DNA from 2 places in the Microscilla marina ATCC 23134 genome. Region 2 is predicted to be linked to the other one. Evidence: riboswitches for the same ligand, from Rfam matches in the RefSeq annotation. Region 2 holds a riboswitch; the other holds the start of a gene.
The links. Region 2 has a riboswitch for cobalamin ahead of M23134_RS06720 (cob(I)yrinic acid a,c-diamide adenosyltransferase). Riboswitches for the same ligand answer to the same signal wherever they lie in the genome.
Positions count from the first base shown of each region.

Region 1: linked by a shared signal. The riboswitch ahead of M23134_RS19960 (TonB-dependent receptor) and the one ahead of M23134_RS06720 (cob(I)yrinic acid a,c-diamide adenosyltransferase) in region 2 are both predicted to bind cobalamin.

Region 1 covers NZ_AAWS01000022.1:18,387-22,937, reverse strand. The annotation lists gene M23134_RS19965 (YncE family protein) at 1-58, opposite strand, end outside; gene M23134_RS19960 (TonB-dependent receptor) at 342-2,240, opposite strand; cobalamin riboswitch at 2,336-2,532, opposite strand; gene M23134_RS19955 (DUF1987 domain-containing protein) at 2,838-3,227, opposite strand; gene M23134_RS41260 (hypothetical protein) at 3,598-3,750, shown strand; gene M23134_RS19950 (carboxymuconolactone decarboxylase family protein) at 3,849-4,451, opposite strand.
Region 2 covers NZ_AAWS01000006.1:144,657-149,207, forward strand. The annotation lists gene M23134_RS06705 (Do family serine endopeptidase) at 1-779, opposite strand, end outside; tRNA gene M23134_RS06710 (tRNA-Asn) at 1,198-1,271, shown strand; tRNA gene M23134_RS06715 (tRNA-Asn) at 1,373-1,446, shown strand; gene M23134_RS06720 (cob(I)yrinic acid a,c-diamide adenosyltransferase) at 2,091-2,729, opposite strand; cobalamin riboswitch at 2,895-3,047, opposite strand; gene nadE (NAD(+) synthase) at 3,332-4,551, opposite strand, start outside.

The DNA.
Region 1 (4,551 bases), on a different contig from region 2:
CTGTAAAAACTAGGCTGACAGCCAGCAAAATGTAGAAAACAAAATTTGACTTTTTCATACTAACCTTTTTATTTATTATTAATTATAGTTTTAGTTTCTTGGTTACTCTACCCAGCTTTTAACTTCGTTGAGCTCAGCACAGTAAAACTGTAGCTTCGGTTTTTCAAAAGTACCGTCATCGCCTCAGCTCGTGTCTCCACGAGCTGATCGGAACTCTGAAAAACACTATTTACAGGTGCTACGACGAGGCGAAAAAATAGTAGGGTAGAGTATTTCTTGGTAATGAATGTTTAGCTTTTTTACTGGTCTTGTATCAAAGACTTATTGCCCTTGCCCAGAACCTAACTCCCTATCTTATAGCGCAAGCTCAACTGATAATTGCGCCCTGGCATTGCCCGGTTGTTTACGCTCTCGTAGTCTTCGTTGAACATATTATTTACCCTTGCCGACAAGCTCCACCAATGCTTGCCCAGGCGAAAGTTTTTGCCCAAACTTGCATTAAACAAAGTAAACCCCTCGATAAAAGAACTATTGCTGTTTTCTAAGTAGCGCAACCCTGTATGGTTCAAATCTGTTTGAATAAACCAACCCCGGTATTGCCAATGCGCATAAACATTGGAACTATGCAACGGTGTGTACAACAGTTGTTTGCCAATAAAGTCTGCATTATCAGCTTTGGCAATGATAGATTGAGTATAGGCGTAGTTTCCTCCCAGCATTACATAGCCACTGGTTTGTTGCCACTTGAGCCTTAAGCTCCCCTCTACCCCTGTGCCATCTACTTGCGACACATTTTCGGGCGACCATACACTGCCTACCGGTTTCCAAAGTATCCAATCGGTTACCTGCATTTGGTAATAAGTAAGTTCTGCCTGCCAACTAAAGTGCTTGTTTTGTTGGCTATAGGCCAGCCCGGTTTCGCCGCTCCACCCGGTTTCGGGTCTGAGCGTTGGGTTGCCTACCCCACCTGCTCCCTGCCAAAAACGGTCATTGAGCGTAGGTACTCGATAGTTTCTCGAAGCCAAAAGTTTGAAAATCAGGCTTTTGTTGTTTGTTTTATACAAAGCCAACTCCGACCCCAGCGAAGGGGCAAAAGGAGCCACAAAACTAGTCACGTGTGCCTGGCGTACATTGGCGCTCAACTGCCAACGCGGTAATACCTGCCAACGCAACGAACCATAAATGGCGGTGCGGTCTTCGGCAATGTCTCGCCCATAAGCATCTACATTGGTTTTGATGTGGGTCCACTGCGACCCCACCTGGAGACTTAACTTTGTATTGAGTTGTTTCTCATATCTGATAGTGGCTATTCCACGCCTGGTGGCAGTGGTAGAGTTTTCGTTATACAACAAGTAGTCGTCTATATAGCCCAACTTTACATTCAAAAAGCCCACCTTATCATTGAGCACATAATCGGCCACTATACGAGTGTTGGTTTGCTTGATCAAATCATTGCTAAAATTATCGCCACGGGTTGCCTGGGTTTGTTTATCTGAGAAACTATACCAGCCCTGCACCGACACATATTGGTTAGAGGCAATGCGGTAACTCAAGGCTTGCTGAAAACCATAGTTGTATACACTGGCATTTTGCTGAGTACTATTTTCGGTAGGTGAGATACGCACCCTAAAGTCATTGTTGGCAGAGTAACGGTATACCTGACTTACCGATTCAAACTTGCCCGTTCCAACGCTGGCTTTGGCTGCACTAAAGTACTGCCCAAAGCTACCTATGTTTTGTTGAACTTCGGCTTGCCAACCTTTGCGCCAGGTAGGGTCGTTTTGTAAGTGAATACTGCCCCCTATAGCATCGCTGCCATACATGGCGCTTGCCGACCCTGGTTGAATACTCACCTGGTCGATAACAAACATGGGCACCAGGCTAAAATCAGTTTGTCCGTTGCTAAGCGTGTTAATATTGAGTCCGTTCCACAATACCGCCGTATGCCCGGCACCTGTACCTCTAAACGAGGCAGTAGAGAGCATTTCGTTACCATAAGACTTGATATATACTGGCGACTGTTGTTGTAATATGTTTGCCAGAGTAGTATGATTGACTGTAGCCAGCAAAGCACTGTCTAAGCGGTGAACTTTGCTACCAGTGGCGTATTTTTCTATGGGAATACCATAAATGCGCACTTCTTTGAGCACATCGCCACCAATGATTGTATCACTTTGGGCTTGAGCCCGAAACGCTACCAAGGTCAACAGGCAACACCATACCCACTTGAACTTCGACACCTGTCTGTACATGAAAATAAAGAGTAAAATGAATTTTATTGAACAATCACTGTTTTCGCCCGAAACAATGATGCTAGTGCGCCTTTCTAAATATTGATTGCAGGCTTTTTTTGGCAGGTCTCCTGGCTTGCCCAAAATTCAACGCCTTCCCGTTGGAGTTAACAACAGTGGCAGGGGTGATGAATTTGTTTGGTGGCTTACAGTTGCGGGGACAGCTCTCGAATCACACGAGATTCCCTATTAAAACACGCCTCTGAAAAAGAGGAGTGTTACCAAAACTGGTGCAAAGGAACGACTTTTTTTGAAGCAAAAGCAAGTTTTAAGCACTAAAAAGTTTGACTTGATTGATTGTTAACCTGCTTTTTGACTGTAACTGATTATTTTGACTGACGATAAAAGGCCGGGAAATGGCTTGGGGCAGTGATGGTTGAAGTGCTTTGAAGCCTTCGTTTCTTAAATGAAGTTTACTAGGTAAAATTAAAGTGATAACACAAAGGAAGCTTGCCTGTGGGGTAAAAGTTATGAGCTATAGATAGATGCTGCTTCCACCATAGTGGTCATAGTATGAGGGAAACAGCATTGGGTAATGAGCAATGATTAATCTATTTTTTGTACTGAAATATGAAACGGAAGTGTAGCAAAGTCATCTTTGTAGTCTTCGCCTGCTTCAATCATATCCAGGTCGTTTGACTTGGCGTACCAGTGGATGACTACCTCATTGTTTTGTTGGTGGTAAAAATCTTCCAACATTTTTAAAATCTCAAAAAACCTTCGGGAGGTACTGGTATTAAAGTAGTTCATCCGAAAGTTAAAGGTTAGTGATTGACTATTTTGTGCTAAGTAGCCTGACAACCAACTGAGGACTGGCTCAAAAAACTCGAGGGTGTACTCACTGTACGATTCTCCCGCCACCTCAAATACATTTGTGTCTGTATCAAAGCAGATATAAGGGGTATAATTGCCTTCTGGAATAATTAAACTTTTCATCTTTGCCTAATGTTATAATAGTAGGAGCAAGCATTGGATTCATAAAATACAGTGTAAATTTAGGCTGGATATTACATAAATCAAACCAGATTCGATGAACACCACAAAAAGTTCGATAAGGGTTTATTTTTACTTAATTGGCGGCTTTTTGGCAAAAATCACTACTTTTTACCTGGAGGGGAGGATCATAATTAATAAGGAAAGGGGATTTACCAAAACAGTTTTTTTAATACATGGACGGTATACTAAAACCTAGGAGTTAAAGACACTTATGTAAGTTTTGAAGACAAACTCGCTGTTTTTTATTTTAGATAATTCGTATAATAATTAAAAGATAAAAATTAACAAAAAAGACCAAATTAAAACCTCTATGATTACCAACTTGATAGCAATAGTATTTGTTGTATTAGCCATATTGATGGCAATTCCTAAACTTGTGATGTCGTCGCAAAAAGGGCTGAAAACATCTCAGGAAAAAATTAAGAACCTGAAAAGTATTTTGCCCAATAAAAAAGCAGAATAATATCAGAAGCGTCACCTAAAAAATAAAAGTTAGAAGTAAGAAAGAAGACACTTTCTGCTTCTAACTTTTTTTATGTTTTTAGACAAGGACTTATTTTGTTAGTGATGGCTCCAGTTGTTGTTTTCGGTACTATTAGGCGAAAGCCCCAAAACATCACCTTTAGTAGTTACTCCTAAGCCTTGTACGGTACGGTTGGCATAAGCAAAATAGCTTACCACCTGGTTAATTTCCAAAATTTCGCCATCGTCCCAACCAGCTTCCCGCAAGGTATCAATTGTTTCTGATTTTATTTCTTCTGGGTATTGGGTAAGCTCACGAGCATACTCTATGGCAGCCAGCTCTTTGGTGTCATACACTTTGTCAAAGCTATTTTCCATAATGGCATCCCATATTTGCTGGGCACGTTCGTCATTGTTGAGTAGTCGCTTCATACCTGCAAAATGATGCTGTACACAGTAGTCGCAACGGTTGAGGTGGCTTACCAATACTCCCAGGTTTTCTAAAAACCATTTAGGAATCGTATTGTCACGGTGGTGCAATACGTTTTTATATAAAGCCATGTGCCCCTCTAGTGAATGAGGGCGTAAGCCGTGTACTTGCAAAATATTGTCTATATTACCCTGGGGGCCTTTTACCCGGTCATACAAAGATTTTAGTTTGCCAACGGCTTCTTCGTAAGAGATTAACTTGATCCAACTCATAGTTATTTTTGATAAGTTCAGCTAAATAATTAAGTGTGCAGAGCAGTAGGGATTGGTAGCAAAATGGTGGTTTTTGCTTGCATCTCAATAGGTGTATGAT
Region 2 (4,551 bases):
ATGGCAGTATTAATGCCTACCAACTCACCCTTGAGGTTTACCAGCGCACCACCGCTGTTTCCAGGGTTTACAGCTGCATCGGTTTGAATAAACGACTCTATGGCATACTGTCCACTTAGTATGTTGATGTTTCTGCCTTTGGCACTTACAATACCCGCAGTTACAGTAGAGGTCAAGTCAAAAGGGTTACCTACTGCCAATACCCATTCACCAATATGGGTTTTATCAGAGTTGCCATACTTTACAAAAGGCAAATTCTTTTCTTGTATCTTAAGCAAGGCGAGGTCGGTGGTGGGGTCTTTGCCAACAAGTTTGGCTTTATAGCTTCGCTTATCATTTAAAACTACATCTATTTGCCCAGCATTTTCTATTACATGATAATTAGTGGCAACATAGCCATTGTCAGTAATAATGACACCAGAGCCAGAAGACTGACGGGGGCGACGTTGACGACGGCGATAATTGTCTTCTCCGTGGAACTGCCTGAACATATCTTCTAAAGGGTCTGAAGAAGAAGAGGAGTATTTACCCTTGCCAGCATAGGTAGTTTTAATATGCACTACGGCAGACTTTACAGCGTTGGCCGCAATTACAAAATTCAAACCTTTGGGTACTTTAATGGTAGAGTCTTTAAGAAAATTAGCCAGTTGGATATTCTGACGATCCTGAATTGAACGAATGGTTTGCTTGGGTTGTAAGTATTGGTTGAGTTTTACAGCTACAAAGCCCCCTAGTATTGATGCCAACAACAGGCTTATTAAATAACTTTTTTTGTTCATAGTGTATCAAGTGTTAAACTGTATATCAGTAAGCATCAACAAGGCATTAGACGTAATGTATGACTCACTAACGTACTAAAAATAATAAATAATTTTAACTAATTGGTCATTCTTCTCATAAAAAACCTCCATCAGGCTTGTTTTTACATCATTCATTGCTCTGCAATTCCAGGCTCTTGTCAAGCAAAGCTTTTAGAGGCAAGCAACCTTTTGTGCCTTTACTTTGTTCACTTTAAAAAAATATTCAATTTTTTTTCCTACGTTAAACACCCCAAAAACCTTCATTAAATACCTGAGGACACCTTTTTATCAAAAGGATAAAAGTCAGACAGAATATTTTTTTATTTTTTTTCTCTAAAAACTTGCTTAATTATTCAAATCGTCCTTATCTTTGCAACGCATTTTTACTGAATGACACTCCTCCTTAGCTCAGTTGGTTAGAGCATCTGACTGTTAATCAGAGGGTCGTTGGTTCGAGTCCAACAGGAGGAGCGATATTTAGTGTTCATAGTGTTAAAGAATATTGTTGGTTAAAGGTAAAACTAAATTAGTTTTACCTTTTTTTATTCAATGTAGCATTTTATCAATAATACTCCTCCTTAGCTCAGTTGGTTAGAGCATCTGACTGTTAATCAGAGGGTCGTTGGTTCGAGTCCAACAGGAGGAGCAATACTTTCTTATCAAATTGCCTAAATAACCTTTAGTCAAAAATACCTAACTTTACTTTTTATTGTGATACCCTCCCATCTGAAAAGGTGTTTTAACTCAATAATTTTATACTTATAAAATTCTCACCCACTTTCCGCACGTGTATTTTAAAAATCAATAATTAACAAGTGCTTGAAGATCAGTAACTTATCAGTGTATTTTGCTTTAGGGAAAATACCTTATATCATTTAAAATCTCTTTTTGTTGCTAAGTGTAAAAACCCCTTAGAATATAATTCTTATTTTAATGTTTTTATGAATTTTTATATTGAGAAATACCTGTTTAAGTCTTGAAAATTCTGAAGTATACGTGCGAAAAGTCGGTTCTCAGTTAAACCTAGTACCTTAAACACTAAATACCTAACCCATTAAATTCGAACATACCCGAATCAAGTTCGGGATTTAGAAACTCGGCACAGTAGAACTGTAGCCTCGGTTCTTTGGCGACTTTTGCCCCCTGACTTTACTTTAAAAAACTTGCGTAGCTAAGGTTCCGATATGCATCGAAATTCAGAAAGCGAACTCTGCGCGATTTTTAAAGTTCGTCAGAAAACAAAACTCATCCCAAATAGTAGTGCATTTACTTAATGCTTAACGCCCTGGATTACTTCATTTTAGGACGTACCGTTTTTTTCTTGGCAGCCTTTTCTTCTTCACTCAAAGGCGACTCTTCTTTTTTAATTCTTTTGTAAACAAATAATTGCCACTTTTCCTCTTCCACCATGTTTTTATCCATTTCGGCGCGAGCCAATGTAAAAAACAGGTCAGATAAACGATTGATATAAGCAGGAATGGCTTCGTGTACTTCATCTTCTTTCATAAGGCTTACTAGGTGTCGCTCACCACGACGCATCTGCGTGCGTACCACATGGCACAAAGCAGACACTTCATTGCCTCCTGGCAACAAAAAATAATCAGAGGCAGTCCTTAAATTATTTTCTAACTGATCAATCCATTGCTCACAAAAATCTGCCCCATCGGTAGGCATGGGGTTTGTATTTACTTTTTTAACATCAGAGGGACGCGCCAAATGCGACATCATATCCATCATATCTTTCTGAATTTTTCGCAAGTTGGTTTGCCACTCATGGCTAATATCTAATTTAGCCCTTAACAAACCAATGGTAGAGTTTACTTCATCAAGTGTACCATAACATTCTACTCGAATATCATCTTTGAATACTCGCTTGCCACCGTATAAACCCGTTTTTCCGGCATCTCCTTTCTTAGTATATATTTTCATTGTTTTTTGTTTGAGGGCGGATAAGAGCTAAGCCTAAAGCAACCAGCACAATACAACATCTAGTAAGTGTTTGGGTCTCCTTTTGAATGGAGCGTACTATTCAGATGATGGACTTGTAGAATTGACCTGTTAGTCTTGATCCAGCCCTGGTTCGCGAAAGCTTTATCAAATTGACAAATAAAGTAAAGTATCCTGGCTTGTGGAGTTTTTCCAGTTACAGTTGCGCGTCAGCTCATGATTTTCACACGATTCCTTATTACTTTATTTGCATAGCGTAAGAGTTTGGTTTTAAACCAAGCCCCCATCTTGACTTTTAATAATAGATGATAAACACCTTGCTTCCTGCAGAATAGCCTGAGAACTCATCTTTACTTTTAATAATGAAATGTAAACCATTCAAAAAATCAGGGTGAGTTCTAGCAAAAAGCAAGGTTATTATTTTCGTTTGTATCAAAAACCAAAATGAGTTTACACTCTAAACTATGGCAATAAAGATAACGCAAGAAGGGATGTTTTCAAAGCAAATATTTACAATGAGGCATAGCTTAGTAAACTACCCAAATAATCTCCTTCATAAAAAAACACCTCTCTTTTAAAAAACGCTACAAACTTTCCAGTTCTTGCTGGAAACCACCAGATAAAATAGGAAAGCGAAACCAACTACGAGGGTCTATGCTGTAATCGTCTAAGTGAAAAGAAGGAGCAAACCGTTCTCGTTTCCATTGGTTACGACTCCATAAGCGAAAAAACTTACGAATATGTTCTTTCAAGAGTTCTATATCTGCTACTTCTGATTGCAGTTGTTCAAATATTTGCTTGGGTGAAAGGCGCTCATATAATGTAAGGCGCTCTATAGCCTGCAATACTTCGTAAGGCATCAGGTCTTTCTCATCAGTTTGTTGTTGAGTACTGTCATCGTCTTTGGGGCGAAGCTCAGCAGTAGGCTGCAAAGCATTGACATGCCTTAGTTCTTTTTGTCCCAGTGAGGTTTCTGCCCATTTGAGCCATTCACGGATAAAGTGTTTATCTACTCCTGCAATAGGTGATATACCGCCCGATGTATCGCCATCCATAGTAGTGTAGCCTACACTGCCCTCGCTACGATTAGAAGTAGCAATCAACAAAGCTCCTTTGATGTTAGCAAGCATCCAAATAATAGGAGAACGAGCTCTTGCCTGAATATTTTGTAAAGCAATATCGTGTTTATGCCAGCTCAGCGATTGGTTAATAATATATTCTATTTTTTTAGAGTAACTGGTCACATCCTCTTTGATGCTCCAGTGATGAAAGGTAGCACCCAAATCTTGAGCAAGCAATTTGGCAGAGTTGAGGGTTTGATAGCTCGAATTGTCAGAAGATTGATATACACATGTAAGCAAGTGTTTGACGATGTGCCTAAGAGGTGGGTCTTCTTCACGCAAAGCATCTTTCATTTGTTCTTCGTCAAAGGCAACTCCTGATTTTTCAAGAAATGCCTCCCAGCCCAATTCTGCTACTCCTCGCTTTACCATTTCGGCAACCATTACAGCGCAAGTAGATGAATCGGCTCCACCTGATAATGAGAGAATATAACCTTTGCTGCGGCTTTTGCGCATATAGTCAAACAAAGCAAGTGAAAGTACCTGTACAAACTCCTGATTTTTGTTAAACTGAGCAGCTTCCAGGGTAGCATCAGAGTTCTCAGGGTTTTTAAAATCTACCTGGGTGGTTAATAGGTCAACGTTTTTAAAAGAAAACAACTGATTACGCCCAATTACCTGATTGCCCTGAGTAACAAATACTTGCCCATCGTAGATCATCTTACCAGCTTCATTACCTAACA